DNA from 2 places in the Lactiplantibacillus sp. C232 genome. Region 1 is predicted to be linked to the other one. Evidence: a T-box and tRNA genes for the amino acid it is inferred to sense, from the RefSeq annotation. Region 1 holds a T-box; the other holds one or more tRNA genes.
What was found. The T-box of region 1 lies ahead of tyrS (tyrosine--tRNA ligase). A T-box ahead of a tRNA ligase gene usually reads a tRNA of that ligase, here a tRNA-Tyr.
Positions count from the first base shown of each region.

Region 1 (10,709 bases):
AAATCATTGTCAGCTGGTGACATGATTCCAGTCATCTTTTTTGCCGTTTTCTTTGGTTTAGGGACGGCGGCTATTGGCGAACAAGGCAAAATCATTCTGGACTTTATGAACGCTGTCGCCGAAGCTATGTTCAAAGTGACGAACTGGGTCATGCACACGGCTCCGATTGGCGTCTGTGCCTTAATTGGGGTCACGGTCGCTGAAATGGGCTTGAAGGCGCTGGCCCCGTTAGGCTATTTCATTATTCTTGCTTATATTACCATGGCAATCTTTATTGTGGTTGTGATGGGCATTGTTGGTAAGTTATTCGGTTTAAATATTTGGCACCTACTACGGGTCATTCGTGATGAAATGGTGCTTGGCTTTTCAACGGCGAGTTCTGAAGCGGCCCTGCCCCGCATTATCGATAAGATGGGGAAATACGGTGTTAGTGAAGGAATTGTCTCATTTGTGATCCCAACTGGGTATACGTTTAACTTGGATGGCTCCGCAATTTATCAATCGTTAGCGGCGCTTTTCTTAGCTCAGGCTTATGGGATTCACCTGTCACTCAGCCAGCAGATCACTTTATTGATTGTACTTATGATTACGTCAAAGGGGATTGCTGGTGTGCCGGGGGCTTCGTTTGTTGTCTTATTGGCGACGATTTCAACGATTGGCGTGCCAGTACAAGGACTCGCTTTTATTGCGGGAATCGACCGGCTAGTTGACATGGGACGAACCGTGGTTAACGTGGTCGGCAATTCATTAGCTGCGGTAATTATCGGTAAGTCAGAACATGAATTTGATACGGCCAAAAGTGATCAGTATTTAGCTGAGATTCGGGCGGGGCATGCGCGCGCAATTACGAAATAATTGCTAACAGCTCTGTCAGTTAGTTCTGCATTAATAATGCGATGGCGATGATCACTGATGATTGATAGGCCCAAAAGTTGTATTTCAGAAATTAATTTCTGAAATGCAACTTTTTTTATGATATCTTATTCTGGTTACAGCAATTACTTCAGCGATTAAGTTATGATAAGACCTATAGGGGAGGATGGCGATCGGATGACAACTGATTTTTCGATTGGGCAACTCGCACAGTTATTTGATATCCCAGTGGCGACTTTACGCTATTATGACGAGATTGGGTTATTGACGCCGGCACGAGTCAATCCGCATAGTCACTACCGATATTATGGGACGCCTCAGTTCGAACGGTTGAGTACCATTAAATATTTGCGAGCACTCGGCTTACCATTGGCTACGATTGCCGATTTTTTTGCGGCCCGTGAACTGTCCAAGCTGACGAGTATGTTAACGACCCAACAGCAGCAGGTTGAGGCGCAATTGCGATTATTAACGGCGGTACAACAACGGATCAATACACGCTTGGCCCAGATTAAAACGGCCCAAAGTGCCAATTTTGATGTGACTGAATGCGTGACGTTACCTGAAAGAGCGATGGTGGCTTTACGTCAGCCTTATCGCCCTCAAGATGATATTGAACTTGTTATTGCTAAGCTACGCGCACAGACCGGCGCGACGAACGAAATCTTTCTCGGCAAGGTTGCGCTGATGCTCGACCAGCAAGCCATCCAAGCCGGACATTTTGACCGCTATGCGGGAATTTGTTTATTATTTGAACCGGGTGATACGGTGCCACCCCATCAAGAACACTTGGCAGCTGGTAGCTATGCGCAGCGGATTTTTCACGGCACTCATTTGGATGCCCCGATGCAGTATCGACAATTGTTAGCGGATTGTCGTGCTCGCGGCTGGCACGTGGCGGGAACAGCTATTGAGACAGCACTGATTGATTATGGGATTACAGATCAGGTTGCACAGTCGGTGACGCAGATACAATTACCAATCAAGACTTGACCCTCAAGTAACTTTAGACTTTATACTAAATGATAATTAATTATTTTAAATTGAAATAAGCGCTAGAGATTAAGCTATTGATTAGGAGTGGCGATATGATTGGGACGATTTTTAATACGAGCATGATTTTAGCTGGTTGCTTGGTCGGCAGTATCTTTAAAAAAGGAATCAAGCCAGCTTACCATGCGATATTATTACAAGCACTAGGGCTAGCGGCTTGTGTCATCGGCATTAATGCGGTCGTGCAACGGATGCCGCAGAGTAAGTACCCGGTGCTTTTTATTGTGAGCTTGGCGATTGGTGGATTAATTGGTCAAGCTTTGGATATTCAAGGGCATTTTGACCGCTGGGTGGGCCGTTTGGCGGGTGGCAACTTAGCGGAAGGCCTAGCGACTGCGGTGTTACTGTACTGTATTGGATCGTTATCGATTTTGGGGCCGATTGAGGCAGCCTTAAAGCATGATTACACCTTTTTGTTTACGAATGGCATGTTAGATGGCATCACGTCGATCGTATTAGCATCCACTTTCGGATTTGGCATCGCGATTGCGGCGGGCGTCTTGTTTTGTTGGCAGGGGAGCCTGTATGTTTTAGCATTAATTTTGAAAGGTGCATTGAGTGCAGCGTTACTGAATGAAATTACCATTGTTGGTGGTATCTTGATTCTAGCATCCGGCTTAGGCATGTTGAAAATCAAGCAATTCAGTACGTTGAACCTATTACCAGCCTTGCTAGTGCCACCAATCGTAATTAGCGTGATGCAATTATTTTAACTAGTGGGCCAATGGTGAAGTCAATTAAGTCTTTTGATTGATAAAGTAAAAGCCACCAACTTAGGACAATCAGTGAAAGCTGATCATTTTAAGTTGGTGGCTTTGTGTATAATGCATCGATTTGAGAGATTGGCATTAAATATGGTTAAAACGGACTGTTTAACTGGATTGTTTTCCGTCAGCCGGTGCGCGTCCTATGCCGACCTCCGGGGCTGGGTGCCAATTGCTGGAACGCAGCCGACGTCGATTTGAGCTAACGCCCAACCCGCGTCATCTCAAATACGAGTCTTATTCTAAGCCGGAAGGAAATCACTTCCGACTAAGAATAATTTGGCTACTGAGCATTGTCCCCCAGCCCCTCCAGCCGGGAAGCCGCTCGAATGGCTGATGAACGACCACCGAACTTAGCACAATCTATCGTTGGCTATTTTGATACTGGAACTTCAAACAAAATGTTAGGTGCATTAGCACTTTGTCGAGAGATTACATCTTACTATACCAATTCAGGATTAGTGAGCTATCTCAATATCACTTTCAGTCTGACAGTTGATTGACAAAGTTATTGTTTATGAAAAACAATGACGAATTCACCAAAAGTTGGGTCCGCACATGTCCGCCATTCGAACACTATCCCGACTGGAAGGCATTTCGGCCAATGCTCAGCGGTGAAATTCCACTTAGCAAGCGTCCTTTGCTTGGTTAGTGGAAGACCAGTATTTAAGACGTGGTTTGCGGCTTAAATCTGTGTCCACCGCGTTCCAGCAATTGGCAGAAATGCCTGGAAGCCGGTCTAGGACGCGCCAACTAAGCAATTTTACGCTTACTCGACTTTTTTTCAGCGGGCCTAAGCTGGTTACTTTTGATTTAAAAAACAGTCCGTTTTAACCATAATTCACGCAACACGCACAATAGATGTCAAAGTAAGACACCGGTTAGATTAAGTGGTGTTTGATGCTGAAGAGTTGACGATTGCGTTCCAGATGACGGTGAATGTGATCGATGAGGACGTCGTGCGACCAATCGGTAGTTGTGTTAAGTGGCGGAACGGGAAAACGTTCATCGATATCGATTGTCGGTGGCGTGATGGCACAGTTGGCGACTAGGGCGATGGCGAGGCTCGTAGGTGTGTGCTGGTACATGAGGTCATTTCGAATCGCAAACCTGATGTGCTGCTGGTTGGCTAGTTTAACGTAGCGATTCAGGATGTCTTCATCTAGTAAGCCATGTAAGAGTAACTGGTAATCAGGATGGGCCGCCATTTCACTTTTTAGTTCGGTTGAGTAGTCACGCATGAGTGCTTGGGTGAAAGTAATGCCCACATCGATTCGTTCGTGAAACGTGCCAAGGTTACGGTGTTGTTCATCCGGATGTAGTACGGGGGCCCCGAATATTGCGGATTGTAAGTGTTTATCCATTTGGTCTTCAGAATTAGCCATGCCGGTCAGGTCCTTTCACAATTAACCATAAGATTTAACTGCTTTTACTACTATTGTAATAAAGAAAGCGCTTTAATCAACATAAAATTTTCTAAAGCTGATTAGAAGCCAAATCTTTGGATGCCACTAGGCTTGAAACGGATGACAGATAATCTAAGGACGCAACGGATTTGCCGGGGCCAATTTAATACAGTTTTGAAAACAAGGACTTGGTACTTCATAAAATAACGAAGGTGCCCAGAATTAGGAAAGTTGACTTCATCGGCAAATAACGAATATTCAAGGCCATTTTGGGAAAAGCCAGCCTCGGCCAGATAATCTCAATTATAATCTAAGTAACGGTCAGGGCTAATTCAACAAATTGATAATAAGGTTACTAATATATCAATAAACTGATTAAAGCAGTGTGTTGCTTAATGATTAACCAGGCTAACCTTAATCCTTGTCAGCATTGACTTACGGCTGATTATACAAGCCTTTTTTTTAAGATTGTAAAGGTGTATTATTGATTCGTCCATGGTATGATACTACATAGTATGTTAGTAAAGTAGTCAATCAAATTAAAAGAGAAACGGATGGTAACAAATGCCAAGACATTTACGGAAACGGCGCCGGTCCTGGACGCTGATCATAATTGCCATGGTGCTTTTGGGGGTCATTGGATTTACAAGCACACAAGTTTCTGACTGGATTGATGCATCGTTTACAACTAAACAAACGGATGCAGCTAAGTCTAGTTCCCAAACGAAGCCCAAATCGGTCAATCAGGTCAAGTTGGACGTCCCGCTAGTGAATCAAATGACAACACCACGTTTATACAATGGTTGTGAAGTCACATCGTTGACGATGTTGATGAATTATGCGCATATCAATGTCACTAAAAATGAATTAGCGGCAAAGATTACGAGTGTGCCACTCACTTATAGTGACGGCGAACACGGAAATCCAGAGTATGGGTTTGTTGGGGATATTACTGGTAACGATCCTGGGTTAGGTGCCTATCATAAGCCAATCTATAAATTGGCGAAAACTGAGACTAGTCAGGTGAAGGACTTAACGGGGGCAAACTTTGATACTGTGATTGAACAGTTAGAACAAGGACGGCCCGTTTGGACGATTACGACGGCTTCGTTTGCACCAGTCAGCACGATGCAGACTTGGCAGACACCACAGGGATCCGTTAAAGTGACTTATGATATGCACAGCGTGGTCATTGTTGGTTTTAACCGGACTAAAAAGTTGATTTATATTAACAATCCGTACGGAGAAAAACAGCAGGCAGTCAGCTGGAAGAATTTTGAGGCTGCTTATAATCAGATGGGCAAGCAAGCCATTGTTCTGACGTTACCACATTAGTTAGTTAACAACATGCTATTGTGAACCAATTAGTTTAAGCAACTAATCTTGGTCAAGATGAGCCAAAATCTTGATGAGGGTTAGTTGTTTTTTTTGTGGCGGTATTTTCGAATGAAACGGTTGTAATATCCCGTGGTATGGGTAGTTCGGGCACCGGAAAGCGGGTGAGAAACTGCTAACAATATCATGATTGTAACCAAACTGTAATTCAAATATCAGCCTTTCCAGAGTTGTTCATAATATTAACCATAAAGGGGCGGCGCTTTGTTAACAAGCTGTAACTGAATTGAAATCGAATTGACGCCCCAGCCCATTAAAAATGGCCTATTATTGGTAGTATAAGAATGTTAAAGTTATGGGTATGTCATAAACTGTCCTTGATAGTTTAGTTGTTGATGATTGTGGGAATCACCAACAACTTATGATGATAATTTTTTTAATTGCGGAGCACAGTATGGGGAGAGGGACCGCATGATGGGGATTAAAAGGCTCAGTTGGTTAGTTGGAATGGCGGTGGTCGCCACACTTGGCATGCAAATTACGGTTCAAGCACAGGGACACGCGGTGGTCGATATTTCCGAGTGGCAAGGACAGCTCAGCCCAAGTCAGGTGCAGGCGATGAAGTCGCAAGTGCTATTTGTGATCAATCATCGTCAGTATGGTTTAAATTATGTTGACCGGGACGCAGCGAATAATACGGCATTATATGTTCGTTATGGGATTCCATTTGGTGAGTATGATTTTTCGCAATTTACGGATGCCGCTAGCGCGCGCCGTGAAGCCCAAGCGTTTTATGCGCGCTCCAATAAAGCTGCGCGTTTTTATGCTTTGGATTTTGAAGTTAATACGGTACGTTCAGGATCAACTAATGCGGCAGTTGCGGCTTGGTATCGTGAAATGCGCGCATTGACTAACAAAAAACTGATCTTCTATTCGTATGCTTCGTTCGCACTGACGTATGCCAACCAAGCGCGGCAACGGTTTGATGCCCAGTGGATTGGTGCGCTAACGCCCAACCCACCAATCATTTCGGCGGCGTTATGGCAGTATACCAATCGCTATCATTTAGCTGGGCTAGCGGCACCGGTTGATAATAGTCGGGTCATTACTAGTGTTCATCCCGTTTCGTGGTGGTTGGGGACGGCCCATGGCGCACCCAGTGTTGTGATTAAAGCTCAACCAAGACTGAAAGTTATGCACGATCGCCATTTGACTATGCCGGCCCACAATCAACAGCATGGACGGGCGGGCCAAGCAGTTGTCGCCATTAAGAGGCCAGCAGTTCAGCCAGCTGTGAAGACTCGGCCGGTGCAGCAGAAAGCGGTAAGCAATAAGTCGCGTTCGCAGACCGTGGTGCGCGTCAAACGGCGGTCATTGCAAACGATCAGTGTTAACAGCCATCATGGCAAAATAACTCAGCATCGCGTCATTCGACGCCGAGCGACTCAGCCCAAAGTGATAAAACTTAAAGCGACGCGACGTACAGGAACACAGTTTAAACTGAATACGTCCAAAGCAACTAAACTTCGGCGGCCCGGTAAGAGTATTCGAACAAAACCAGTGGCTCGTTCAAAAGGGCGAACGCGGCAGCGACTTACGCGACGTCAACCGTCACTGAGGCAGCGAGTAACGAGAAACAGGCAATCCCGACGCCACACACTACGAGTAACGGTGCAGCGGCGAGGGTCGACGATTCGTCGTGCACCACGTCGGCAACGAACACAAATACGTCCCGTACATAACACTTCTCGGGACAAGCGAGGACTTAGCTGATTGCATGGCTGTCGCTCAGTTCTCATTATCATGGTAGAAAAGGTAATTATGGTTAAGTAAAATCGGTCATTTGTTGTAGAAATTAGGAGGATATTTTTCATGAACTTTAAGCGCAAAATTCAATTAGGAATCGCCACTGCAACTGGGATGTTGGTGGTCGGAATTGTTGCCGTACCTTCAGTAACGAATGTATTACACGCGGCTTCAGACAGTGTTAGTTTGGTTAGTCAGACGGCAGCGCCTACGACCGTCAAGGCAACCAATCAAACAGTCAAGGCCATCAGTGCAAGTGGGACCAAGGGAAACTACCGGGTGAAGTACGCCAAAGCTGGGACTAGTTCGACGACTGCGACGTATCAACAGACGAACTACAATACGAAAAGTGATGCCAGCAGCCAAGTCGATTACTTAGCGAATACGCAGGGTCAGCGTACGACACTTAATTCAGGTACAGCGGCAACGGTTCAAGGGACGATGGGCAAAGTGTATGTTCATTGGAACACGGGTAGTTGGTCAGTGACAACGATTGCCAATACACAGGACGTTGCTGGTAATCCAACCAAGTTTGCTAATCAGGTCAATAATCAGATTCAAAAGCAAGATTTGACGAGTAAAAATGTCACGAGTGGTGCCGTTACCGTGTACGATACCCCACAAAACGGACAGGCAAACTCAGTTCAATGGCAAAATGGCAAACAGGTTGCTAAGGTTCAAGGCCAGCAAGCCAATACCGTTATCAAAATTGCGGCGGATGCTAAAGATTAAGTTTTTACCTGGGAGCTCAATAAATGAGTGCCAGTAGTCTGGTTATATCACTGTGTCGACGTCAACCGCATTCACAAGCCAGACACTATGGTTAGATTAGTGGGTTTAATGCGATGTTTTGACCGAAAATAGGATTGACTTTTGGCAGTGGAGTGCTTATGATGTTAGGTAATAATTAAAAAGTAGTGATCGTTAATTAGTAGTCGTTGACCCAACAGTCTAGCGACTCGGTGGGTGGTGCGAACCGAGCTGTGGTCAAAGATGAATTACATAACGTGAACTGCCATTGGCCGGATGATATCCGTTACTAATCAATGAGCGATCACATTTGGTGATAACTTGGGTGGTAACGCGGAAAACTCGTCCCTGTTTTGATGACAGGGGCGAGTTTTTTTGTCCAGCGACAATAACGAGGAGGACTAACATGAACATTATCGATGATTTAAAATGGCGTGGTGCCATTAACCAACAAACGGATGAGGCCGGGTTAAAGGAACTTACCGAAAACCAATCAGTCTCACTATACTGTGGGATTGATCCAACCGGGGATAGTATGCATATTGGGCATTTGATTCCTTTCATGATTCTCAAACGATTCCAATTGGCTGGTCATCATCCCTACGTTGTAGTTGGTGGTGGGACGGGTGCTATCGGTGATCCATCTGGTAAGAACTCAGAACGTAAGTTACAGACCATGGATCAAGTGAAGCATAATCAGGATGGCTTAAGTGCTCAGATGTACAAGTTGTTTGGTCATGACGAAAACTTTTCGATTGTGAATAACTACGATTGGTTATCAAAAATTTCATTACTAGATTTCTTACGCGATTATGGTAAGTTGTTCAGTGTGAACACGATGCTGAACAAGGAAGTTGTTGCAAGCCGGTTGGAAGTGGGCATTTCATACACTGAATTCACATACCAAATCTTACAATCAGTTGACTTCTTACACTTGTACCGTGCTGAACACGTGCAACTCCAGATTGGTGGGGCTGATCAGTGGGGCAATATCACCGCGGGGACCGATTTGATCCACCGCTTAGAAGGCAATGACGCTAAGGCTTACGGATTAACAATTCCATTATTGTTGAAGGCGGATGGGACTAAGTTTGGTAAGACTGCTGGTGGGGCCGTATGGTTAAACCCTGAACGGACATCACCGTATGAATTCTATCAATTCTGGATCAACCAGGATGATCGAGACGTCGTCAAATACCTCAAGTACTTCACGTTCTTAAGTCATGAAGAAATCGATCGATTGGCCGAAACGGTGAAGACTGCACCTGAAAAACGGGAAGCACAACGGCGCTTAGCTGAAGAAGTCACGGAATTTGTTCATGGCAAGCAGGCGGTAGTTGAAGCTGAAAATATTACTAAGGCGTTGTTTACTGGTGATGTTCAAAGTTTAACGGCGGACGAAATTGAACAAGGTTTCAAGGGTGTGCCATCAGCAGACGTCTCAGCTGAAAAGCAAAACATTGTCTTGTGGCTGGTTGATGCTACGAAATTCGAACCTTCTCGGCGTCAAGCACGTGAAGATATTAAAAACGGTGCGATTCGAATCAATGGTGAAAAGGTGACGGATGTCGAGGCCGAGATTGATCCGTCCGCAGCCTTTAATGGTAAATTTGTCATTGTACGTCGTGGTAAGAAACGTTACTTCTTGGCACATGTTAAGTAAGTTAATTTAGCAGGTGGACTGGACCCGTTGTGGCCCAGTCTTTTTATTATTATTACAAGTAAGAACTGGTGTAAAATTTACTTAGGTCACATTAATAATGCGTGATCATTGCCAGATGAAAATCAATTGAGGAGATGAAAGTTTTGGTGGGGGTTAAATTTAATACACGGACGATTGCAATCCTGGGGATGTTGATCGCACTTAATGTTGTTATTTCTATCTTTTTCCATATCCCAATCCCGATGACACACGGTTATATTAACTTATGTGATGCGGGAATATTTATTGCAGCACTGATTTTTGGCTGGCGTGGTGGGGTCATTGTTGGCGGTGCTAGCGGACTATTACTAGATTTATTGCTAGGGTATCCACAGTATATGTTTTTCTCACTACTCGTTCATGGTTTAGAGGGCGGAATAGCAGGATATCTTGGTGCTAGCAAATCACATGGTCGACAGATTGCAGCGATAATTACTGCGGTAGTGGTGATGGTGGTCGGATACTTTTTGTCAGATTCGCTGTTGTATACGATGGCAACTGGATTGGTTGGTGTACCGACTAATTTAGTTCAAGCTGTGGTTGGTGGTATCTTGGCATTCCCAATTGTTGCGGGAATTCGACCAATCGTTAAACGTCATTTGAATTTTTAAAATTAGATGTGCTGGCTTAAGATAAGCGTTCGTCGTGCTTTTACGGGCGCTTTTTTGCTGTCTAAAGGGAATCCTTAATTGGAAAACATAGTGCCATCTCACAATGATGTTAATCGATGACATATAATGTAGTAATTGTGTAATTGACGACAGTTTTGTGCCGTTCTTTTCATAAAAGTGAAAAAACATTGGATTAATTGTTGACAGTTTCATAACTGGCTGGTATATTAGTAAACGTTGCTGCTACGGCAGATGCATCTCACCACCAAATAATTATTGAAATTAGTTGTTGACAACTTCTTCAGTAATTGGTAAGATAGTTTCTGTTGTCGCAACGGCAACCACGACAAATTAATCAAGTTACTTCTTAAAAAAGTTGTTGACAAGATATTGATTAAGATGTTATGAT
Region 1 is NZ_JAMSKZ010000009.1:157-10,865, reverse strand. It holds gene MZO41_RS09635 (cation:dicarboxylate symporter family transporter) at 1-855, shown strand, start outside; gene MZO41_RS09630 (MerR family transcriptional regulator) at 1,051-1,866, shown strand; gene MZO41_RS09625 (DUF554 domain-containing protein) at 1,962-2,639, shown strand; gene MZO41_RS09620 (hypothetical protein) at 3,020-3,193, shown strand; gene MZO41_RS09615 (YueI family protein) at 3,572-4,075, opposite strand; gene MZO41_RS09610 (C39 family peptidase) at 4,661-5,431, shown strand; gene MZO41_RS09605 (GH25 family lysozyme) at 5,906-7,204, shown strand; gene MZO41_RS09600 (hypothetical protein) at 7,304-7,969, shown strand; T-box leader at 8,146-8,340, shown strand; gene tyrS (tyrosine--tRNA ligase) at 8,394-9,650, shown strand; gene MZO41_RS09590 (ECF transporter S component) at 9,785-10,300, shown strand.

Region 2 (10,709 bases), on a different contig from region 1:
TAAGAAGTTTGGAGGAATCTCTATTGGATAAGGAACAAAAGCTGGATCGGTCGTTCTTTGGCCAACCCCGTGGCTTACGGACGTTGTTCTTCACTGAAATGTGGGAACGATTCAGTTACTACGGGATGCGTGCGCTACTGATCTATTACATGTACTACAGTGTCGCTAAAGGTGGTCTTGGATTTGACCAAGTCACCGCAGCATCCATTATGTCAATCTATTCGGCCTTAGTTTACGTTTCTAGTGTCCTCGGTGGCTTTCTAAGTGACCGTGTCTGGGGTAGCCGTAAGACCGTCTTTATTGGTGGGGTCTTCATCATGTTAGGCCACATCGTTTTATCAACGCCATTTGGAGTTGGTGCACTATTTGTTTCAATCGCACTTATTGTCATTGGGACTGGGTTATTAAAGCCAAACGTCTCTGACATGGTTGGTCAATTGTATACAGTGGAAGATACACGTCGGGATGCAGGTTTTAGTATTTTCGTCTTCGGGATTAACTTAGGTTCATTGGTTGCACCAGCCTTAGTTGGTCGGATCGGCTTAAATGTTAACTTCCACTTAGGCTTCTCCTTAGCTGCGATTGGGATGTTCTTTGGTCTATTGCAATACTACTTTGATGGTAAGAAGAATTTAAGTTCTGCTAGCCTCTATCCAACTGATCCATTAGAACCCGGTGATTTGAAAAAAATCATGCGGTGGACAATCTTAGGAATCGTTGGGATTGGGTTGATTCTACTATTAATGCAATTAATGAATGCTCTTACGTTAGCAAATGTTATTAGTTTAATTAGTACGCTTGTTATCTTGACACCAATCGTTTACTTTATTTTGATGTTAACGTCTGACAAGACTAATGCAACAGAACGTTCACGTGTTCGGGCTTATATCCCATTGTTTATTGCCGCTGCTTTATTCTGGGCAATTGAAGAACAGGGTTCGTCCGTACTTGCGTTATTTGCAGCTAATCGGGTTAATTTGGATCTTGGTTTTACCCATCTAGCTGCTTCTGATTTCCAAATGCTAAACCCATTGTTCATCATGATTTATACAACACCATTCGTGTGGTTGTGGACTAAGTGGGGTAAAAAACAACCTAGTTCACCAACTAAATTTGCGATTGGGTTGCTATTCGCTGGGGCTTCTTACCTAGTGATGGCTGTACCTGGAGCGCTCTTTGGAACTGCAGGGAAGGTTAGTCCATGGTGGTTAGTTGCCAGTTGGGCAGTCGTTGAAATTGCTGAAATGTTGATTTCACCAATTGGTTTATCAGTTACCACCAAGCTTGCACCAAAGGCTTTTGCTTCTCAGATGATGAGTATGTGGTTCCTAACTGATTCGGTTGGTAGTGCGCTTAATGCACAGATTGTCCGTTTCTACTCGACGCAAACCGAAGTGCCATATTTTGCGATTACCGGGATTGTTAGTGTCGTTTTAGGGATTATCCTCTTTATGATGGTGCCAATGATTAAACGGTCGATGCAAGGCATTCGCTAAATTGAATATTTACTCGAAGATATGTTATCTTAGTGGTAGCATATCTTTTTTGTTTTGGAGGGGTTGACCATCGTACGAATTGCTTTCAGTAGTGATAATCATTTTGATGTTAATCGAGTGGATGCGACTGCGATGATGCGATCTCAGGCGACCTATCTTTTACAGAATGGTGTTCAGATTTATTTGATTGCTGGCGATCTTTTTAATGACTTTCAGCGTAGTCAGCAGTTTGTCGTCGATTTACAGGCCCTATTAGGCGCACAGACGCGTGTTTACTGGATTGCGGGTAATCATGACATGGTCCATGGCATTTCGTTTGACGAGCTTGAAACAGGGCATTTTGATGGCTACCTGCATAACCGGTATATCGATATTTCTGGTACAGATTGGCGCGTGATTGGACATAATGGGTGGTATGACTATCAGTATGCTGCCCAGGTCCCTGATACGACTGCGGCCGACTTCTTACACTGGAAGAATGCGTTTTGGATCGACCGGGCTATTAAACAGCCGATGAGCGATCAGGAGCGGACTGATTTAATGCTCAACCAAGTAAAAGCGCAGCTTAACTTGGCTGCTGTGGATCACAAGCAAGTTATTTTTATGACGCACTTTGTTCCCCGGATCGATTATTTGCGTTTTTCTGATGATAATCGGTTTTGGAATATGGCTAACGCGTTAATGGGAACGCCCCGGTTAGGACAACTGTTGGAGCAGTTTAACGTGGCGCACGTTTTATTTGGTCATTTGCACGTCCATCCGCAACCGCGGGTGTTTGGTCAGACCACCTATTATGACCAAGCAGTGGGCTATGGACTCAAGCGTATCAATGAATGGCAAGCCAATAATTTTATGGCGGAGTGGTATCAAGATACGCAAATTCTGGATTTGAAATAAAAACTGAAAAAACTTTGAAAAAAGTCTTGATTTTTTATTCAAAATTATGTATTCTAATATAGTTGAATGATTTACGGAGGGGTAGCGAAGTCTGGCTAAACGCGGCGGACTGTAAATCCGCTCCTTCGGGTTCGGTGGTTCGAATCCACTCCCCTCCATTTCATTATTGGGCTATAGCCAAGTGGTAAGGCAACGGGTTTTGATCCCGTGATGCGCTGGTTCGAACCCAGCTAGCCCAATTGTTACGCCTTTCGTCGTTAATCAGGTCTTAGGATCTTGATGTAACGACTTTTTTATTGGCTTAAATTTATCTTAATATCGGCGGGTAGTGCCACTTCGTGAAGAATGCGTAACGGATTCTTCACGAAGTGGATTTTTTTGTCTCGGTCTGTTTATTTGCCATCATCAATAATAATGTGATATGTTTTAGTATTCTATTTGGGGCACGATCCAGATGGGATAGGAGGTCTGGTCAATGAATTTATTTATTCCGTAAGTACACGGAAGAGGTTAATGGCTGGCATTGTTAATTTTAAAAATACGTACTAGTTAACGCGTCATGACGGCCATCACAATTATTATGAGTCGTTCTTATAAAAGCACACCAATTTTTAAAGCACATATGGGTTATGGAAAGAAGCGCGCTAACCGTGCTGTTCGAAATCGTATGAATCGTGGTGAATTTGATGTTTTGCCGGCTAATTCGCATGCCTGGTATAAACGATGTTATGAGCAGTATGATGTTGTCGATTATTGCTCCAGAGAGACTTATTCGCAAGTTCAACTTGAGCTGGAGACGATGCGATTAGAGATTACTCGTAACGGTGGGATTATTCGAAGAATCCCACAACATCTGGTTGTTACGTATACTTTTGATCCGGTGATATCTGATATTGTGCACATGCAGCGAACGGAAGAACTAATTCCTGCGCAAGATGTCCAAATGTTTGTAGGTACTTTTGAACAGTGGTGTCGGGAGCGTCGCAACTGCTGGGCCAAGGCTTATTATCGAAAATAAGTCGTATTGGAACTTGATCTATGAGATTTGGTTGAAGAGGCTACGTAGCCTTAGTTGTCCCACTACCAGCCCCAACTAGTTGACTGAATAAATCAAATTTTCCACAGAACTGTTATCAAATGTAGTAACAGCAGACTGTTCAGCGTCGCAATGACGCTTGGACAGCTTTTTGCATGGCCCATATCTGGATGCAAAGGCATTTACCTGCCAGAGATGACGTGGTTATTAAGTATATGACTAGTAGTCAGTTATTCAGAATTATAAGATGTTTATTCAATCGAACCTCGAAAATTGAGTTTGTTAGCGTTAAGCTTAATTTAGGGAACCATACCATCATGAATAACGTAAGCGACCATGATGATGACCAAGGAGGATTTGAAATGGCGGTAACTAAAATTGATTTAAAAACCACGATGACTTACCGGGAGCATGCAATTACTAGTAAATCATTTGCTCGAAAATTAGGGATTGAACTGCCGTTTGCGATGTACGCAATGGCGGCGGGTGAAAGTATTAGTGCTGAACAATCCACGCTGACCCGCTTATTTGAGGTTGTTGATGGTACTTTGACCGTCCGTTTGGCGACGGAGACCGACCAAGAAGTGCATGCGGGCGAGATGTTAGTGGTGCCAGCTCATACGGTCCATACGTTGGTCGCTGAGCAGCCGTGCCAGTTTATTCAATTAGAAACGAAATAGGCCTTAATAGCGAGATGCGGAGGAATTCAAATGAGTTTAATTAACAAAATTGATCATGCTAAGGTCCTCAATTTAACTGAACAAATTCCACTGGATGATGATCAAGTTAATAGCCGGACACTGGTTCAACGGGATGATTTAAGTATGACGCTATTTTCAGTCGCAACCGACCAAGAGATTGGCGGCCATTCTGCCCAGGGCGATGCGATGGTCAATATTTTAAGTGGAGAAGCGGAAATTACGGTTGAAGGCACCATTTATCATTTAACTGCGGGACAATCGATCGTGATTCCTAAGGATGCCCGGCACGCGTTATATGCCGTTCAAGGATTTCAGATGTTATTGGTGGTCGTTAAACCCGACTAATGCACGTGGTTATCGATGAGACGGAGGGAGTAATATGCCGCTGTATACGTTTATTGGTGATATTCATAGTGCCGCGGATGATCTGGCAGTTTTATTAGCCGATCCTGAAGTTACCGCGACGCGCTTGATTTTCTTGGGCGATTATATTGATGGTACGGCGGCACGCTATTTTGGTCATGCCACCGAGTCAGCTCCGTTGGCGCCGCTAAAAGTACTGACGATGGTTAGAAAACGGGTACGGGAATACGGCGATGTGGCTTTACTAGGCAATCATGATGAATTTTGGCTACGGACAGCTCATGGTGATGACAATGCCACCGCAACTTGGGTGTTGAACGGTGGTCACCGGACCTGGCGCAAATTAGGGATTTACTCCTCCAATCCCAATCATGTTCGGCGGGCATTAAATGGTGCGCTATTAAAGCCGGATACTGATTTCTTAGCACATTTGCCGCTGATGTGGCAACATGGTCGGTTACTGGCTATGCACGCGGGTGTTAACTGGCAATACCCATTAACACAACAAACAACGACTGACCTACTGTGGATTCGGGATGACTATTATGATGACTTCACGACTGGCAGTCACCGTTGGCATCGGAACTTATTCAATAAAGTCATCATTACTGGTCATACGCCGGTGCAGACCTTGACTGGTTCACACACTGGTTATTTAAAGATGCAGGCAGATGCGCAAGACGTTCCACGATATCTAATTGATGCAGGCAGTCGTTCAGGCCTGTTTGATGGTGGAATTTGTGCGTTAACGCTGACGGTCGATGGTGAATTTGTCAGGGCGAAACGCGTGATCAAGGGTCACCGCTACGATGGTCAGCAAATCGTCACTCCGGCCATGTTGGTGGATCAGGCGCACTAAGTATCACTAAACATCTCAGAGATAGAACGTAAAAGGAGCAGGCTCACATGATATTGAGACTGCTCCTTTTATGATGTCACGCTAGTTACTGGTTTTCGCACTATTTCAAGTTGATTGGTTTGCAAGTTCTCACTGAATTGTTACTCAGCGTAACTGAATTATAGTTGTAAATAGAACCAGCCACCAAGGCCTAAAATGAACAGGCCAAGTCCATTGAGGGCCGTAAACACGATCAAAAAATGGTGGAGTGGTTGTTCATCATTGAAGGGCAACAATTGTTTTAAGGCAAGCAGATTTGCTAGTGAGGCCACCAATGACCCCAGACCGCCGATATTGACGCCTAAAAATAGCGCTGATAAATGGGGCGTGAAATTCGCTAGTAAGATGGCGGCTGGAACATTGCTGATGACTTGGCTAGTAATTAGTCCAGTAATATAGACACTGGGGGCTGTCTGAGTCAATTGGTTGAGCCAATGCGTTATTGCGGGATTATGACTGATGGCGCTAACGAAGATGAAGAAGCAGATAAAGGTTAAGAGTAGTGCGTAATCGACGTACTGAAAGACGCGTCGGTTAATCATGAGGCCTACGACAATCGTTCCGATAATAACTAGTGAAATGGGCACCAAATTAAAAATGCCAAGCATAATGAAACTGAGCAGGCCGCCCGCAAGCCCGATTTGACTGCGAGAAATGGGCGTAGATTTGGTTGGTGTTACAGTTAGCGGCAACCGAGGTAACCGCCAGCTTAAGGCAACTAATAAAGCTAGACTAGCAAGCATTAACGGGGTCGATAATTTAAAAAACGTGAATAGATTAACGTGATAGAACGTGACCAAAAATAAATTTTGGGGATTGCCAATGGGCGTAAACGCGCTACCAAGATTGGCTGCCATGATAATTAAAGTCGCTGGGTAGGCAATGGCCAGGTGCTGCCGCCGGGCGAGTGTGAGAAAGATTGGAATTAACGTTAGGATCGCAACGTCGTTAGTTAAAATCATTGAGCCACCAAAGGCCAGTAAGATGAATAATTGACACATTTGACGGGTATCGTGTGATTTAACTAAGAGCCAGTCCCTTAAAGTATCAAGCAAATGCATCGCGCGAAGTAATTGAACACTGATCATGAGTGCAAATAAGGTGCCAATCGTAGCCCAATTAATTGCCGTCAGTTGGGGTGTCCCGATGAACAAACTTAAACCAGCACAAATTAATGCAATAATAAAGATTTTATCGTGAAGTGTGCGACGAACGACTGTCACCATGGTAAACGTCCCCCTCAATAGTCAGTTAATTAGTTCTAACTTAAACAAACTCGTCGCTAAATGTAAACTGATAGACATTTTTCAGATAAGGATGTAGCCACCCGAACGGTAACCCAAATAAAAAATCGCTTCAAAGTTATGTGTTTAACTTTGAAGCGATTAGTGCTTGGTTTTGATTGCCAGTTAGCTTGCTTAATGTGTATCTAGTTTATCTTGCTGAGTGTTTTGACCGAAGAACCACAAGTAGGCACCATATAACGCGTTAGCGAGCATCACTAGTTGCAATGCTAACATTGAGGCGGCTGCAGGACTGAAGCCTTTTAATTGGTTGAACCAGATAATAACGTTAATCACGTCGAGTGTGATCCACGCAACCCATTGGGAACGATAACCGTTGACCATGAGGACACTACCGACAATCCCAAGTGGTAACAGGGTCGCGTCCAGGTAGATTTGGTTACCGTTAAGTTGTTTACTAAAGTGTAAGACAATGGCGTAGACGAGTATGGCTAACGCGAACCAGGAACAACCGGCTAATTTGCTCAATTTACGACCAGTCAGTTCGCTGGCATCGGGTTGCGCTGCCATTTTACGATGCCAGACGGTGATGCCGACAAATTGCATGATAAGGTAAAATGATTGCGACGCAATGTCACCAATCAGCCGATTGGTGATGGCCGTAGTCAGCCAAGCCGCACAGGCAATAATGCCCCAACTATAGTTCGTCAGTCGCCCTTGATCAACCAGAATTAAGTTAATCACGACCATAATCCCGGTCAATAGGCCAATCCAGCCATGTAGGCTGTAATCGCGGCCCAGAATAAAACCAATGATGGTCACGATTAGCATCGTGCTCATCATCAACTTAGTGGTGCGGCGAAGCGTCTTTAATTCATTAAGTCCCCGTTGCCAGCTGAAGACGGCGCGCATGGCCGTGGGCAGACTAGTGATGTCTTGCTGGCATTGTTGCAGCAGGGTTGATAAGGTGAGTCGGAAATGGTTGTTCTGGTTCATAGTGAAACACTCCTTAGTTGTTTTTAGACAGCCGTGTTCGGAAGCAACGCTGTGTTTGATTGCTGTTTACATTAGCTTGTTCAAGCAGACCTGTCAACGAGCTTCGCGCATATTGAAGGCCGATTATTAATAGATTAATCAATTGGTTTCAGTATTGATAAGCAATCACCTTAATAGAGTGGCTCGTGATATTTATTTGTTGATAGTGAAAGTTGAGCTGAAAAAAGTGATTAATTACCCACAGTTTCACAAATATTGGTATAGTAGAAGAGTAAGCGGGAATGTCTGTTTAATCCTGCCTAGCCGTTAATCGGTTAGTGGTTAATGATATAAATTATAAGTCAGAGGAGCGTTTTACGGATGAAAATCGGATTCATTGGTGCCGGTAACATGGGCCGCGCGATTATTGATGGGTGGTTAAAACAACAAGCGGTCGTCCCAGCAGATATTTATATTCACAGTGCCCATGCTGCGAGTTATCAACCTTATGCGCAAAAAAATGGGCTACAGGCCTGTGACACTAATTTGGCCGTGGCACAAGCTGCTGACGTTATCGTTTTGGCAGTTAAGCCGAACATTGCGTTGGCCGCATTAAAAGAAGTTCAAGCAGCTTTAACGGGCAAGTGGGTTATTACAATGGTATCAGGATTGAGTTTGGCCGATTATGCCACGGTTGTCCCTGATCTCCCCGTTCTGAGAATCATGCCGAATGTGAACGTGGCGATTGGTGCCGGGATGACGGCGTTGGTTGGTAATGATGCCTTAACACCAGAGCAATATGCGGCTGGGCAACAATTATTCGATGCGATTGGTGCCACGAGTGCCATCGCTGAGAAAGATTTTCCAACTTTTTCAGCCTTAGCAGGTAGTTCGCCGGCCTACATCTATTTCTTTATTGACGCGATGGCCCGCGCAGGCGTCAAGCACGGTTTGAGCAAGGATGCAGCGACTAAGATTGCGGCGCAGGCCACGCTGGGCAGTGCGCAGAATGTTTTAGCTTCTGATAAAATTCCGTTTGACCTGATCGATCAAGTTTCTTCACCTGGTGGCACGACGGTTGCTGGATTACTGGCCATGGAAGAGGCCGGCTTTATGACCGCAGTGGTGAAGGGAATTGATGCGACGATTGCGAAGGAACTTGGCGAATCTTAAATTACTTGGTGCTGGTGGTTGCAAGTTTGGTCTATACCGATTATAATTAAACCAGATAAATCCAAGGAGGAATTGTTCATGAGCAAAGTGTTAAAACATGCCATCATTTATACTGGTCTAGAAAAGATCGATGACGGCTACATTCGTTTCGGTAAGGAAATTGAAGCGGTTGGTCCAATGGATGACTACGTGGCCCAACCCGATGATGATATCGAATTTGTGAGTGGCAAAACGATTGTACCGGGCTTCATTGATGTTCATAGCCATGGTGGTTATAGTTTTGATTCAATGGACGGGAATCCAGCTGAAATTAACGAAATGGTTAATGATATGGTTGCCCGCGAAGGTATTACGTCATACTTCTGTACGACCATGACGCAATCCAACGAAAACTTAGATCATTCGATGGCCGGTATTAACAAGGCCGCCGATGAAAATCCGGTTATCCAAGGGGTTCATTTGGAAGGCCCATTCATTTCGGCGACGTTTAAGGGTGCCCAACCTGAAAAGTACATTAAGAATCCTAACGTTGACTTATTAGACAACTGGAACAAGTTGTCGGGTGGTCGGGTTAAGTTGATTACTTACGCGCCGGAAGATCCTGGTTCGCGTGAATTTGAAAAGTACTGCTTGGAAAATGGCATTGTGCCTTCAGTGGGCCACAGTAACGCGACTCGTGAACAATTATTAGCAAGTAAAGCAACTCACGTGACGCATTTATACAACGCGCAACGTGAATTCAAGCACCGTGAACCAGGTGTTACTGGTCATGCCATGCTTGAAAACAACATGTACTGTGAATTGATCTGTGATGGGTTCCATATCGTGCCTGACATGATCAAGCTCGCTTACGAACAAAAGGGCGTTGACCGGATCGAATTGGTGACTGATTCAATGCGTGCCAAGGGTGAACCCGACGGTATCAGTGAATTAGGTGGTCAAAAAGTGATTGTTAAGGATGGTCAAGCACGTCTTGAAGAAGGTAACTTGGCTGGTTCTGTCCTGACATTCATTAATGCCTTCAAGAATATTCAGAAGTTCACCGGTTGCGGCATTGCTGAAGCGGTTAAGATGGCTTCTGTCAACCAAGCACGTGAATTTGGGTTGACTAAGAAAGGAACATTGGAAGCCGGTAAAGATGCTGATATCAACATCTTAGATGGCAATCAAGATTTAGTCGCAACATATAGCTACGGTAAAAAAGCAGCTAAATAAATTAGAAGTAAGGGATGAGTACCATGAGTTCGCCAATTTATATTCAAATCCACAACCAAATTAAGCAGGCGATTGAAGCAGGTCGGTGGGCCGTTGGTGACCGGATTCCGTCTGAGCGGGAGCTGGCTACACAGTTCGATGTTAGTCGGATGACCCTTCGACAAGCAATCCAGACATTGGTTGACGAAGGAATATTAGAGCGGCGAGTCGGTGCCGGCACGTTTGTCGCGAATCAGAAGGTCCAAGAAAAAATGTCCGGTGTCACCAGTTTTACTGATCTAATGCTGGCCCAGGGTAAGGTCCCATCAAGTAAGACGATTTCATATCACGTGACGAGCCCGTCGCTATCTGAGAGCGAAAAGTTGGCGTTAGGCGCCAACGAACAAGTTCTACGGATGGAACGAATTCGCTATGGTGATGATGTGCCAATTTGTTTTGAGGTCGCAACAGTTCCAGAACGACTCGTCAAGCAGTTCACCAAGGACGAAATTACGAGTTCGTTGTATCGGACGTTGGAAGAAAAGGCAAGTTTAGTGCCTGGTAAGGCTCAACAGACGGTTTCGGCGATGTCTGCTTCTGAGCGTATCGCAGAATACTTGTCAGTCCGGCGTGGCGATGCGTTGCTACGGTTACGGCAGATTTCGTATTTGCAAACCGGCGAACCGTTTGAATACGTGCGGACCCAGTACGTTGGTAACCGGTTTGAGTTTT
Region 2 is NZ_JAMSKZ010000016.1:933-11,641, forward strand. It holds gene MZO41_RS13220 (peptide MFS transporter) at 24-1,496, shown strand; gene MZO41_RS13225 (metallophosphoesterase) at 1,551-2,393, shown strand; tRNA gene MZO41_RS13230 (tRNA-Tyr) at 2,469-2,551, shown strand; tRNA gene MZO41_RS13235 (tRNA-Gln) at 2,561-2,632, shown strand; gene MZO41_RS13240 (hypothetical protein) at 2,953-3,411, shown strand; gene MZO41_RS13245 (cupin domain-containing protein) at 3,792-4,109, shown strand; gene MZO41_RS13250 (cupin domain-containing protein) at 4,140-4,475, shown strand; gene MZO41_RS13255 (metallophosphoesterase) at 4,510-5,352, shown strand; gene MZO41_RS13260 (SLC13 family permease) at 5,511-6,617, opposite strand; gene pnuC (nicotinamide riboside transporter PnuC) at 6,810-7,631, opposite strand; gene proC (pyrroline-5-carboxylate reductase) at 7,992-8,783, shown strand; gene nagA (N-acetylglucosamine-6-phosphate deacetylase) at 8,862-9,998, shown strand; gene MZO41_RS13280 (GntR family transcriptional regulator) at 10,022-10,709, shown strand, end outside.
Region 2: it has a tRNA-Tyr gene. The T-box ahead of tyrS (tyrosine--tRNA ligase) is inferred to sense a tRNA for this amino acid. The anticodon was not compared.